DNA from 2 places in the Lysinibacillus sp. 10T31 genome. Region 1 is predicted to be linked to the other one. Evidence: riboswitches for the same ligand, from Rfam matches in the RefSeq annotation. Region 1 holds a riboswitch; the other holds the start of a gene.
The links. Region 1 has a riboswitch for glycine ahead of gcvT (glycine cleavage system aminomethyltransferase GcvT). Riboswitches for the same ligand answer to the same signal wherever they lie in the genome.
Positions count from the first base shown of each region.

Region 2: it holds a riboswitch for glycine, as region 1 does, so the genes downstream of both, AC1DCY_RS21155 (amino acid permease) here and gcvT (glycine cleavage system aminomethyltransferase GcvT) in region 1, are expected to answer to the same signal.

Region 1 covers NZ_JBFTHS010000068.1:182-6,514, forward strand. The annotation lists partial or broken gene AC1DCY_RS24385 (hypothetical protein) at 1-45, shown strand, start outside; gene gcvPB (aminomethyl-transferring glycine dehydrogenase subunit GcvPB) at 227-1,690, opposite strand; gene gcvPA (aminomethyl-transferring glycine dehydrogenase subunit GcvPA) at 1,683-3,029, opposite strand; gene gcvT (glycine cleavage system aminomethyltransferase GcvT) at 3,055-4,158, opposite strand; glycine riboswitch at 4,428-4,520, opposite strand; gene AC1DCY_RS24405 (shikimate kinase) at 4,665-5,180, opposite strand; gene AC1DCY_RS24410 (hypothetical protein) at 5,200-5,400, opposite strand; gene comGF (competence type IV pilus minor pilin ComGF) at 5,378-5,803, opposite strand; gene AC1DCY_RS24420 (hypothetical protein) at 5,796-6,113, opposite strand; gene comGD (competence type IV pilus minor pilin ComGD) at 6,106-6,333, opposite strand, start outside.
Region 2 covers NZ_JBFTHS010000045.1:23,207-31,570, reverse strand. The annotation lists gene AC1DCY_RS21165 (rhodanese-like domain-containing protein) at 1-93, shown strand, start outside; gene AC1DCY_RS21160 (hypothetical protein) at 535-675, opposite strand; glycine riboswitch at 1,081-1,157, shown strand; gene AC1DCY_RS21155 (amino acid permease) at 1,319-2,668, shown strand; gene AC1DCY_RS21150 (glutaminase) at 2,806-3,777, opposite strand; gene AC1DCY_RS21145 (M20 family metallopeptidase) at 3,915-5,330, opposite strand; gene AC1DCY_RS21140 (MFS transporter) at 5,361-6,587, opposite strand; gene AC1DCY_RS21135 (hypothetical protein) at 7,050-8,354, opposite strand.

The sequences.
Region 1 (6,333 bases):
CTTGGACTATTCTTTCCGTCTGGACCATTCTTTCCGTCGCTTTGACTCCTCTATCCGTCGCTCTGTTTCCTATCCGTATGTCTTGGCTCTTCTTCCCGTCGCTCTTGTCTTTCTTTCCGTCACTCTGACTCTTTTTCCCGTCGCTTATCTAACGTCTATCAAAAAAAGAATAAAAAAGACGTCCAACAAGTACTTAAATACTCGTTGGACGCCTTATGGCAATTAATTATGCTTTTTGATAGCGAAGCACAGGTGTTCGAGCAGCGCGTGTTTCGTCTAAGCGAGTTACGACTGTTGTATGTGGTGCTTCTTGTACGATTGATGGATTTTCTTCTGCTTCTTCGGCAATTTGGATCATTTTATCGCAGAATGCATCTAATGTTTCTTTAGATTCTGTTTCTGTTGGCTCGATCATTAATGCCTCTTCCACATTTAATGGGAAGTAAGTTGTTGGTGGATGGTAGCCAAAGTCTAACAGACGTTTTGCGATATCTAAAGTACGAACGCCTAGTTTCTTTTGACGACGACCTGATAATACAAATTCATGTTTACAATGACGGTTATATGGTAGATCGTAGAATGGCTCTAAGCGACGCATCATATAGTTTGCGTTTAGTACAGCGTATTCTGTTACAGCTTTTAAGCCATCTGGACCCATTGTACGGATATAAGTGTATGCACGTACGTTGATACCAAAGTTACCGTAGTAAGGTTTAACACGTCCGATTGATTGTGGACGGTCGTAATCGAAGTGATATGATCCTTCCTCTGTTCTTACTAAAACTGGTTTTGGAAGGAATGGAATTAAATCTGCTTTTACACCTACTGGACCTGAACCTGGGCCACCGCCACCGTGAGGACCTGTAAATGTTTTGTGTAAATTTAAGTGGACGCAGTCAAAGCCCATATCACCAGGACGTGCTTTACTCATAACTGCGTTTAAGTTTGCACCGTCATAGTATACTTTACCGCCAACAGAGTGGATAAGCTCTGCCATTTCGATAATATTTTCTTCAAATAGACCAAGTGTATTTGGATTTGTTAGCATTAATGCAGCTGTATCAGAACCAACTACTTTGCGTAAATCTTCAATATCTACTAAACCATTATCATCTGATTTAACAGTGATAGTTTCAAAGCCTGCAACAGTTGCCGATGCTGGGTTAGTACCGTGAGCAGAGTCAGGAACGATAACTTTATTACGATGACCTTCACCGTTTGCTTCATGGAAGGCACGAATCATCATTAACGCTGTCCATTCACCATGTGCACCTGCGGCTGGTTGTAATGTCACTTCATCCATACCTGTAATTTCAACTAATGAAGTTTGTAGATCGTAAAGAAGCTCCATAGCTCCTTGAACTGTTGATTCATCCTGTAATGGGTGAACATTTGCAAAACCAGAAATTCGTGCAACAGCCTCGTTAATTTTAGGATTATATTTCATCGTACAAGAACCAAGAGGGTAGAAGCCAGAGTCTACACCGTGGTTTCGACGAGAAAGTGCTGTATAGTGACGCATAATATCAAGCTCAGATACCTCTGGTAATTCCGCTGCTTCTGCGCGTACTAGGTTTGCAGGAAGTAAATCTGCAAGTTCAACCTCTGGTACATCAAGTGCTTCTAAGCTGTAGCCAACGCGACCTTCTTTGGAAATTTCAAAAATGAGTGATTGATTTTCGTTATGCATTAAGAGCCCCCATTTCTGCAACAAGTGCATCAATTTCTTCCTTCGTGCGTAATTCTGTTACTGCGATTAGCACGTGATTTTTAAGAGAGTCATATGTTTGACCTAAAGGATAACCACCGATGATACCTTTTTCAATTAAGCCTTTATTAATTTCTTTCACACATTTATTTGTCTTCACAACGATTTCGTTAAAGTGCGCACCTTGGAATGCTACTGTGAAGCCAGCCGCTTCAAAGGCATTTTTAGCATAGCGAGTTTTCGCGATATTTTGAATAGCCATTTCACGAACACCTTGCTTACCTAGAGCAGTCATTGCTACAGAAGCAGCTAGTGCAAGAAGCGCTTGGTTCGAACAAATATTAGATGTTGCTTTATCACGACGAATATGTTGTTCACGCGCTTGTAATGTTAAAACATAACCACGGCGACCTTCGCCGTCTACTGTTTCACCAACAAGACGACCTGGAACTTTACGCATTAGCTTCGTTGTTACTGCAAAGAAGCCACAGTGTGGACCACCGAATGCTTCAGAAATACCGAAGACCTGTGCGTCCCCTACACAAATATCAGCACCTAGCTTACCAGGAGGTGTTAAAACCCCTAGTGAAAGTGGGTTTGAAGATACGACAAATAAACTTTTTGCCTCATGTGCAATATCGCCAATTACTTGTAAGTCCTCAATTTGACCAAAGAAGTTAGGATACTGTGTAATAACAGCTGCTGTATTGTCATCAATTAATTCTTTTAAAGCTTCTACATCTGTCACACCATCTTTATGTGGAACAGTAACAATTTCAATAGATTGACCGTATGCATATGTAGCAACGACATCGCGGTACTCAGGATGAACCGATTCAGATACTAAAATTTTCTTACGGCGTGTATGTCCAGCTGCAAGCATACCTGCTTCAGCTAACGCCGTTCCTCCATCATACATAGAAGAGTTTGCAAGATCCATACCTGTAAGCTCTGCAATCATCGTTTGGAATTCAAAAATTGCTTGTAATTCCCCTTGTGAAATTTCTGGTTGATATGGAGTATACGCAGTGTAAAACTCTGAACGAGAAATAACATGGTCCACGATGATCGGTTTATAGTGGTTGTATACGCCAGCACCTAAAAACGATACGTTTGCATTTGTATCTTTATTTTTCGCAGCAAGTGCCGTTAATTCTTTTAATAAAGCTGATTCAGATTTTGCTTCTTTAATATCATATAGGCCTTTAAAACGTACTTTTTCTGGAATATCCCCAAATAACTCATCAACTGAGGATACGCCAATTACGTCTAACATTTCTTGTTTATCTTGCTCCGTCATTGGTAAATAACGATGTTTCATAAATGTAGGTCCCTCTTTTCAACTTTTATTTTGAACGCTTGTAAAACGGTGTTTCAACAGTTACTACCTTTAAGTGCTTACCACGAATTTCGATTTCTAATTCAGTTCCGATAGTTGCGAATTGGCTGTCAATTAATGCGTGACCAACATTACGTTTAGAGGAAGGAAGCTGTGTACCTGTTGTTACTTCACCGATTTCCTTACCATCCTTAAACACTTTGTAGCCATGACGAGGAATTCCTTTATCAATCATTTCAATGCCAACAATTTTACGTGACAGTCCATTTTCTTTTTGTGCCACTAATGCATCATGACCATTAAAGTCCTCTTTATTTAACTTCACAGCAAAACCAATACCAGCCTCAAGAGGTGAAATTGTCGCTGATAGCTCTTGCCCGTATAATGGAAGACCCGCTTCAAAGCGAAGTGTATCACGGCAACCTAAACCTGTTGGAACAACGCCTTTGTCTTTTCCAGCCTCTAAAATTTCATTCCATAAAGCTTTAATAGCTTCTGGAGAGCCGTATAATTCAAAACCATCTTCTCCTGTGTAACCGCTACGAGATACTAATGCTTTATGACCAGCAACTTCAACGTCTGCTTGGAAACGGAAGTATTTAATCGTTTTTAAATCAGTGTCTGTTAATGTTTGAAGAACCTCTTCTGCTATTGGACCTTGAAGGGCAATTTGTGCATAAGCATCTGATTGATTGTCGATAGTCACATTATATTGATGTTGATTTTCCATCATCCAATCATAATCTTTTTCAATATTTGCCGCATTTACGCACAATAAATAATGATTGTCTGCTAATTTATACGTTAATAAATCATCAACAACGCCACCATCTTCATAACACATTGCATTATATTGCGCTTGGCCAACTGCAATTTTTGAAATATCATTTGTCAAAAGATTTTGTAAAAAATCTAGTGAATCAGGTCCAGTTACTAAAATTTCACCCATATGTGATACATCAAATAAGCCAGCACTATTACGTACTGCATCATGCTCTTCTTTAATAGAAGAGAATTGCACTGGTAATTCCCATCCACCGAAGTCGATTGTTTTACCACCATACTTTGCATATTCTTCAAATAGAGGTGTACGCTTTAATTCATTCGTCATTATTTTTGCCCCCTTAATGGTAGTTACATTTTTTACTGATAGTAGTTCGTCTGCTTTTTATAAGTACAATCATGCTTCCCCTGTTTGTTCATTTAAATAAGGAATTAACAAGCAAAACATTTAGGCATAAAAAAAGACAGACGAACCCCTTTTCGGGATTCTCTGTCCTTAAACCTGAAAGTTACACCAGACTGGCTCGCATTACTACAATGCCAATCAGCCGGCTTTCCCCTTTGGTGGCTGTAGTACTACAGCTCTCTCCAGAGTTGCGTCTTGTACGAGTCCTTTTACCTGAGAGATTCATAACATTTTGTTATTTGCTCCTTCGGTGACGTCTACACGTGCTCTCCCCGCACAATCATCCGCCCAAGATTCATCTTGGTACTATTTAGTATTCAATGAACATTTAGTTACTTATTTGTCTATATCCTAACATTAATTGCATTGAAAAGGCAATCATTTTTTATTTTATATTAAAACACGAACATTAAATAGATTTATTTTTATTATTGTTCGCCTTTTAATCTTTTGACTTGGAATACTAAATACTCAAGAATTTGGCGGATTGTTCTGCCCTCTGTTAACACTTGTATATGTCCTGTCTCACGATAGAATCTTCTTCTGTAATGATACAGCTTCTCTAGCTCCTCTTTCGTTGAACTCTGGACAATTGGTCTGTTCGGATCATGCTGTATTCGTTTGTATATATCTTCGAATGTCGCATCTAAAAAAAACACGAGCCCACTACGTCTCATTATTTTTCGATTTTCAGCACTGATTGCAACTCCACCACCTGTTGAAATAATACAAGCTTCGTCTCGGAAATTTTTCAAAAATTCTGTTTCTATTTCTCGAAAACGTGCTTCGCCGTATTTTTCAAATATCTGTGGAATTGTCATTCCCTGCTGCCGAACAATCTCACGATCCATATCATAATATGGCATCTTTAACAAATAGCTTAAACGTCTTCCTAACGCACTTTTCCCGCAGCCCATAAAGCCCACTAAATATATTTTTCGCATTCGAATCACCTTCTTATAACTACGATTCTACACTGTCTGACAAAATTTGTCCTAATAAATTTATCGTAGCTCGAACATTCAGCTTTTCTAGTTCATTATATGTTCGAAACTGAATTTCATAAGACGTAAAATACGTAAGAACAAAAGTAGTTACAAAAAATAATAATGCAATTGCGATTAAAAAAACAGCCCCTCTGTCATTTTTCAATAATTGGAACATAGAAAGTTCGCTCCTTTTTGATACCACTTGGAAGTTCAACAGCTACTGTTAACATATCTTTTTCAAATTGAAACTGACATTTATTAATACCAATTAGCATTGGTACATGACCACTATTAACTTGATCACGAATAATATCGTTATAACAATCAATATTATGAATGGTATCTGCCGCCTGGAAGGTTATTCTCTTTTGATCTTGTCGAATCGTAAATGATGAAATATCCTTTAAATACATATTCATATCATAAACAAAAAGCTCCCACTTTGATTGTTCATCAGATAGTACCGTTGATTTCATTTCTGCAAACCAAAGCATAATGAACACAACAAGATGCGCAATAAGCACAAAAACAACTAATTGAAACAACGCTTCTAATAAAGTATAGCCTCGCTCATTCATCGACTTCACCTATCAGTTGTATACATTTTTTGCGTAATTCTCGCGTATTTTGAAAACTTACACATATCCCTTGTTCATTCATAGACCATTGAAAGTCTACATTTTCAATGGTTTTAGCGCCTTCCATTTGCTGTAAATAGCGATAACACTTTAAACCTTCATAGGCCGTTTCAGCTGCGATAACTTCTAACTTTTTGTTATAAAGAGTCGTTTTCATCGTGTAGCTGATCGGTATTAATGTCATGCATAATAACATAACAATGACTACTGATAAAATCGTTTCTACAAATGAATAACCAGATTCATTCAACTCTCGATCTCCCTCGTCCTAACGTAATCACAACCTTTTTAGTGCCTTGAGGCGTTTTAAAATAAACAGTTCCAGGGGTCATGACGTTTCCATTGTAATTGTATATAATCGTATAAATTGAACTTGAAGAAGGTATGACCTCAACCCCTTTCGGAAAAGGTCGTTCAAATAATTCTGTAAAAATATCCTTTTTAATGATGTATCTCTTTGATGAATTCTC
Region 2 (8,364 bases), on a different contig from region 1:
TTTCTTAAAAAACGTGGCTACAACCAAATTTACCAACTTCAAGGCGGCTTCCGTACTTGGACAGGTAAAATAAAGTCTAAAAAACAAAATTAAAAAATCGATAAGACATAAGTGACTCATATAAATAAATCTACTCATGGAAACGAAGTAAATTTATTTATATTTACCTATATCACTTTGTTTTAACTTCTTTCAGCTATTAAAAATCAGCTGAAAGAAATTAAAGCCTCTGGCGGATGTCACGGAAATCGGGAAGGAGTTCTTTGTGCAAGCACAAAGCCGATTCCGGACGCAATTATACCGAGGCATAATTGATACAAAAAGAAACCATCTCAAATGACTATGAGATGGTTTACTTTTTGCGAAAAATTCTGAGTTTCTACTATATTATATATATTGTTTAACGTCTGACAAGTTAGTTCTAAAGAAAAAGGTAAAGCAACGTGAGGTAATATACTTATTACACTCACATTCCCTAGTCAAAATGCAGGACGCTTCCCATACTAGTTCCAATAACCCACCTCCTTTAACACTTTAAAAGCTCATCACCATAACGTGTGGTTGATTTTCGTTCCGACTGAGCACTTTGTTGTTGCTGTCGCTACGCTTTCGCACAGATAAAACAATTGTAGCTGCCGCTTCGCTTTCGCACAGAGCAAAGCTTCCTGAAGGCATCCGATGAGCCGCTTCGTTTACGCTGCAGGATCTCGGGCGAACACGATGTTGGTCACGAAGGCGTTATCACAGGATGATGGTTTTTACCTTCGTTCCCCTATTGCTAATCCCCAAGGAGTCTCTCAGTCTCAACTCCTATCAACTTATACAAAAGGCATTCATAATTTCCGGAGATGCGCCACTTTATACCATAAATTAAGTATTATCCTTAAATTAACATATGTCTAAAAATACTATTTTTCGTAAAGTATTTACCTAGACGAACTCCAATCTTCTTTTTTTCTGAAAATGACTGAAATTTATCCTTGAATAATTATGGTAGCACTGATAGGATGTATAATATCTTAAAATAATGTCATCAAGACATATAATACAAGCTATGAATGCTATGGATAACACTATAGCAGGAGCAGTTCTGGAGAGAGCGCATTTTGCGTCGCCGAAGGGTTCACTATCTCAGGCAAAAGGACAGAGGAGTAATATCAACTTTCATCATGAAAGCTATACCACACGAATGTTTTCTTTTTTGCATACAATATTCGCAATCGGTATTTGTTATTCTGTCGTTTACGAGACTAGTGTCACTACTAGTCTCTTTTTTATTTCCAGTCATAGTTTTTACGTATCTTTGAGGGGGAGCAACGTGGAACAACAACAATTAAAACGTGATTTAAAAAATCGCCATGTGCAGCTCATTGCCATTGGCGGAACAATCGGTACTGGTCTATTTTTAGGCTCCGGTAAGGCCATTGCTTTAGCTGGACCTTCCATCATCTTTGCCTATCTCATTGTCGGAACCGCCTTATTTTTCGTCATGCGGGCGTTAGGCGAACTGTTATTATCAAATGCTGGCTATACATCATTTACTGATTTTGCATCCGAATACATAGGATCTTGGGCAGGCTACATCACCGGCTGGACATACTGGTTCTGCTGGATTATGACCGCCATGGCAGATATTATTGCTGTCGGCGTTTATGTACAATATTGGTTTGATATACCACAATGGATGCCTGCAATTGGCTGTTTAGTGCTGTTATTAATGTTGAATTTATTAACTGTAAAACTATTTGGCGAATTAGAATTTTGGTTTGCCCTTATAAAAGTCATTACAATTGTTGCACTGATTGTAATTGGACTATTCATGTTATTTACAGGTTTTCAAACAAGCTCTGGCACAGTTTCTGTTGAAAATCTTTGGGCACATGGCGGGTTATTCCCGAATGGCCTACACGGATTCCTAATGGCATTCCAAATGGTTGTTTTCGCTTTTGTTGGTGTCGAGTTAGTTGGGGTTTCTGCTGCTGAAACGGCCGATCCTAAAAAAAATATTCCTTCTGCCATTAACAAAATTCCATTTCGCATTTTATTATTCTACGTAGGGGCATTATTCGTTATTTTATGCATTAATCCTTGGAATGAAATGTCTGCCTCTAGTAGTCCATTTGTACAAGTATTTACACTAGCTGGTATCCCAATTGCTGCAGGTATTATTAATTTCGTCGTTCTAACATCCGCAGCTTCAGCTGGTAATAGTGGTTTATTTTCTACAAGTCGCATGCTCTTTAATCTTGGAAACAACAAGCAAGCTTCACCAAAGTTTGCAAAACTCAATAAAAACAGTGTACCAAGTAACGCACTCGTTGTGTCTGCAATTGTAGTTTCCGCCGGTGCATTACTAAGTAAAGTAATGCCTGAAAACGCCTTTAGTGTTGTTACAACAATTAGTGCCATTTGCTTTATCTGGGTGTGGAGTATTATATTAATCTCTCATATTATCTATAAACGTAAAAATCGTGCACTTCATGAAGCATCCATTTTCAAGGCACCTTTCACTCCGTTCGTGAACTATTTAGTACTTGCCTTCTTTGCATTTCTATTAGTAGTGATGTTCATTTCAGAGGCAACACGTACCGCATTACTGTTAACACCAATTTGGTTTATCATACTAATGATTATTTATAAAAAGAAAAGAAAAAAGCCAATACGCTAAGGTGAATTGTCCTGGATAGAGACACTTTAAAGAAGTGTTCCTATTCAGGGCTTTTTTTTGTGCAAAAGCGAAGCGCCAGCAAAATAATATCACAAAAAAGATGACTGCATTTACTGAAGTCATCTTTTTGTGATTGATTAAAAAATATTCATATTCCACTCGGTAGCGATATGTTTAAGTAGATTCACTCCGGCTACACTGTTTCCGATGTCGTCAATTGCTGGTCCATAAATGCCAATACCACAGCCAGTAGGAAATGGCGAATCTAAGCCTGCATGACTTGGTACAGCCGCTAAAATTGCTCCAGAGACACCACTTTTTGCGGGTAACCCGATAAAGGCAGCAAATTTACCAGAAGCATTATACATCCCACAAGTAACCATCAATGCCTTCGCTAATTTTGCTACTTGCTTAGGAAAGAGCTGTTTATTTAAATGAGGATGATAGCCATCATTGGCAATTACTAAACCAATCATCGCCAAATCCGAAACGTTTACTTCAATAGCACATTGTTTCAAATAAACCTCCAATGCCTCTTCAACAGGACAATCTAAAAAGCCAGAATCCATTAAATAATAGGCTAATGAACGGTTTCGATTTGCAGTTTGCCACTCAGATTGATAAACCTCTTCATTAACCTTTAATTCCTTGCCAACGATTTGTTCTAAAAATTGAAGGATTTTTGATACCTTCTCTTGCGGAGAATTTCCATCAAGCATAGAGGATACTGTAATTGCTCCTGCATTAATCATTGGATTAAAAGGTTTTCCAGGCTGATGGCTCTCTAGACGAATAATTGAATTGAAGGTGTCACCTGTAGGTTCAACATCTACTCGTTCTAAAACATAAGGTAACCCTCGTTCCATACACGCTAAAATAAATGTAACGACTTTTGAAACACTTTGCAGGGTAAATAGTTCAGTTGTCTCTCCGGCTTTCATTTCCTCATTATTAGTACCGATAATCGAAATCGCTAATTGATTTGGATCTTTTTCCGCTAAAGCGGGAATATAGCTTGCACATTTCCCCTCTTTAGCATACGGAAGAAACTGTTTCACCAATTCTGCCGCAAGGTGATTGTTATTATGATTGATATGATCTGTCGGCATTTTGTGATCTCCTTTCAAAAAAACGGCATTTTACACCATAACTACTCAATAAGTACACTTTACTAAAAAAACTTAATAATAGGCAAAAACAGAGCCTCCATAGTTTACCCTATGAAGACTCTATATGGAATAACTTTTTACAGTTTTGGAGGCATAGTACCTTCTGGAATTAACGAAACATAAGTCTCCCCATCCAGACGTTCCTTCCATTCTTTTTTAGCTTCTTCAATAAGTGCTGGATTGTCAATTAAATCAACAGCAGTACAAGCCATAATTTTTGCAGCCTGTAGCATCCCTTTATGTGCTATTGGCATAACCCCCTGTGATACAACTTGCCAAGTATGAAGTGGTGTACCAAGTGCCATACATACCGTTGTACATTGAACAGTTGGGACATTCCAGCTTACATCGCCAACGTCCGTTGATCCACCCAATATAAACTCAGGAAGGACACTTGGGATGTGGTTAGCAATTACTTTACCTTGTAACTGCGCAGCATCTTCTTTCTTTAGACCAATTAACGATGTTGCCTGAATTTCAGGAGAAAATGTATTAAAAATAGCTTGGGCGTGCTGCTCATCTTCTATTGAATAAGTTGGCATTCCTAAATCAAGTATTTGTTTTTGCATCGCATCATAAAGTGTTTTATTTGGAATAAGATTTGATGCAGCTCCCTCAAAGGCGATTTCTAACGATGTTTCAGTCATTAGCGTTGCGCCTTTAGCAATATTTTTAACACGTTGATAAATCTCTTGTACTTGATGCTTTTTAGGCGCTCTAACTAAGTATGTCACCTCTGCATATGGTTGAACAACATTTGGAGACGATCCTCCTGTGTTTGTAACCGCATAATGCACACGCGCTTCTGGAATGATATGCTCACGTAAATAGTTTACCCCAACATTCATGAGTTCAATTGCATCTAATGCACTTCTTCCTAGATGTGGTGCTGCTGCTGCATGTGCACTTTTCCCCGTAAACTTAAAAATTGCCGCATAGTTTGCTAGAGAGCTACAAGTCATAACAGTTGTAAAAGTACCAGGATGCCAAGAAATTGCAATATCTACATCATCGAAAATACCAGCCTTCGCCATATAAGCTTTACCTGAACCATTTTCCTCTGCAGGACAGCCGTAGAAACGGATCGTAGCTGATTGATTATTTTGCTCTAAGTAATCTTTCACCGCAACGGCCGCTGCAAACGCACCTGTACCTAGTAGGTTATGACCACAACCATGACCACTTCCTCCGTCCTCTAATGGTTCGCAATGAGTAGCCCCTCCTTTTTGACTCAAACCAGGAAGTGCATCATATTCACCGAGAAATGCAATAACAGGCTTTCCAGAACCATACGTTCCAACTAGTGCTGTATCAAGCCCTGCAATTCCAATTTCAGTTGCAAAGCCCTCTTTTTCTAAAGCTGCCTTCATATATTGAACTGATTTCTTTTCTTGAAAGTGAAGTTCGGGTACTGCCCAAATGGCATCACTTAATTGAATGCTAGCATCTCTTTTTGACTCGACTAACGAAGAAATTTTTCCATGTAAACTCATATTTATTACCTCCTTAGAAATATGTTCCTATTATGAATTTAATAGACTCCCTTTTTGATCATTTAACGTTAAGAGTGCAATAATACAAATAACCGCAAATCCAATTAACATCCAAAAAGCTGCATCAAAGGAACCATTAAAAGCATCTACCATAAAACCGATTGCCATCGGTGTTACAAATCCCGCTAATTGTCCGCCTGTATTAGCAATCCCCATCGCTGATCCTGTGATGGAAGAAGGTAATTTTTTTAACACAATGGCAGGTAACATTGTAATGACAAATGCAAGGAATAAAGTAACAACAGTTTGATAGCCAATAAACATTGTCACAGACTTAGCTGTAAACATTAAATACAATAAAATACCAATAACTCCACATGAAATTGAACCTAAAATCTTGTCCATTCCTCGTGGCAACTTATCAATGATATAACCACTACCATAGACACCAATAATAGTAGTAATGGCTGGAATTGTTTGCGCCCAACCAATCGACATTAAATCGAGTCCACGATTTTTTTGAAGGTATGTTGGAATCCATGAAACTAATCCCCAGTTCACTGCATATATGCAGAAATAGGCAATAATTAAATTCCACATAAGTGGTGTTTTCAATAGTTCCTTAAAGTTAACTTTAGTAGAAGTATTTTCATTACTATTACTATTTTCCACCGCTTCATCTTGTGGAAGTTTGATATATTTCCAATATAAAAATGCAATAATAGCACCGATAGCACCAATTACAACAAACATCGTGCGCCAACCAATTGTTCCTAACAAATAAGCTGCGAGCAAAGGTACGAATAATGAAACGATACCTCCAGAGGAAAGCATGATTGACATTGCTCGCCCTCTTTCTTCCTTTGGATATATCGTCGCAATAATTTTGGAGCTAGATGGTTGGAACCCACCTTCCCCAATACCAAATAAAAATCGAATGGTAATCATTGCAACTAAAGACCAAGCTAGAGCTGTTAAACCTGTAAAAATTGACCACATAATTACTGAAAATAATAAGATTTTTTTAGCACCAAATTTATCAGCAAGCCATCCACCAGGTATTTGCATAATCGCATAACCTAAAAAGAAAGCGCTTAAAATAATCCCAGTAGAAGAAGCACCTAAATTTAAATCACCAGTAATCGATACTACTGCATAGTTCATGATGTAACGATCAAGATTTCCTAATGACCATCCTAAAAATAAGAGTGCAAGGATTAAATTTCTAGATTTTTTCGTCATTTCATTTGTTGTCATTAAAATCCCTCCCATGTTTAAACGACAGTGCTGCAATCGATAGTAATAAGACAAAAAGTTTAATTATCTCCAGAAAATTATGGTAATTAAACCTCTTATTCTTTCCATTTCGATATCTTTTGCAACCTTTATATAATATTTCCACCATCTCTCCCTATCTATAAAAATATGTCCCTTATATATAACGACATTTTCGTTATATATTCGTATAATAATCGACTTTTTATGAATTGACAATATTTTTTTGAAAATTTCCAATAAACAATCGAACAGAAAATAGTGTTTAAAATAAGTCATAAAACTAAGAAACCTTTGATTTATCTACTTTTTTTATCATTAATCGAAAACGAAAAGTCACTAAAAATTTTCTGTACCTTTCAACTTACAGAAGCTATCCATCAAACAAAAAATGCCCCAAAACCATTAATTGGTTAGGGACATTTTATATTTTTTGAAGTTGACCTACAACACAAGTTGATACATTTTTATTGGTCTACCACGTGTATGCTGTAATTCTTCTCCACAAATTTCCGCTAAGCCTACACTGCATAAATCAGCCATGATGCGCTGTGCATTTCGTTCACTCATTTGAAGCTGTGTAGCTAAATCCTTCGTAGTAAAATGCTTCCAGCTCATTTTTTGAACTAGTGCTTGTATTCTTGTATAGGTTTTAATGCTAACATTGCCTTTTTTTAATTTTTCAAGGATAGTAGGATCTTCAGCTCTATAGGAATATGTTAGCTCTTCGGTATTACCGACAGATTCAATCATTGTGCCATCATCTTGAATCATGACAATATCAATCGATTCATTTCCTTTCGTTTGACGTAAAGCTCTATGCGCATTTAATTCGGCATTAAATACTGTTTGCGCAAAACCTATCCCTGCTATGACCTTTGCCTCCATTTCAATGGACAGCTGATACATTTTTTCCTTAATGAACTGAATTTGCCCTTCGATTGCTCCCCTCGTACTAAAAATTGTATATCTGCCATTCCCTTCCTCGATTAAGGAACCATCAATTTGTTCACATAATTGCAGTAAGTTTTCCTTCATGCGTAATTCTAGATATTGAATACGATATCCTTGCTTCATTCTTTCCTTCAATGAATCAAAATCTTTTATTTCGAGCATAACAGCACCGATTTGCGTTTCTTTATAATACGACGTTTTAATTTTTTCGGTAAATAGTTGAACAGTATGATAAATTTCTGTTTTTGTAGGCGATACCCAATAGGAAGGGACCCCCATCTTTTTTAGTTCTTCATCGACTGATGGATAACATGTTATCGCAAAATCGATTTTCCCTTGCAGCCACAGGTCGTAATGGAAATCAAATAATTCTTTCGGATCAATGGCCACATCAAATTCCTTTAAATACATTTGCCTTACATTTTTCTCTATCTCCGCCAACCCTTCTGATGCCACATGTGCAGGTGATGGGATAATATCAATACTGACACTCTCAATAAATTTTTCCAATTTATAGGACTGCTCTAAAAAACCTTTATAGATGGCCGCTTCAGAAAAGAATATATGTGCCAGCTTATCGTGTGAGACGCTTGTCTGACTAGCAATTTTATAAGGTATGTATCCCGAAAATAGCCAAAAATCAACATCTTGATCATAGGTCTCTACGAGATTTTTTGTTTCAGTAGCCATCGAATAGATATACGGAATAAATTCCATATCCTGTTCAATTTCATTTGCTAACTCTATAATTTTTTCTACGGATTTTATTGGGCCGACAACACCTATTTTATACATCTTTAGTTCC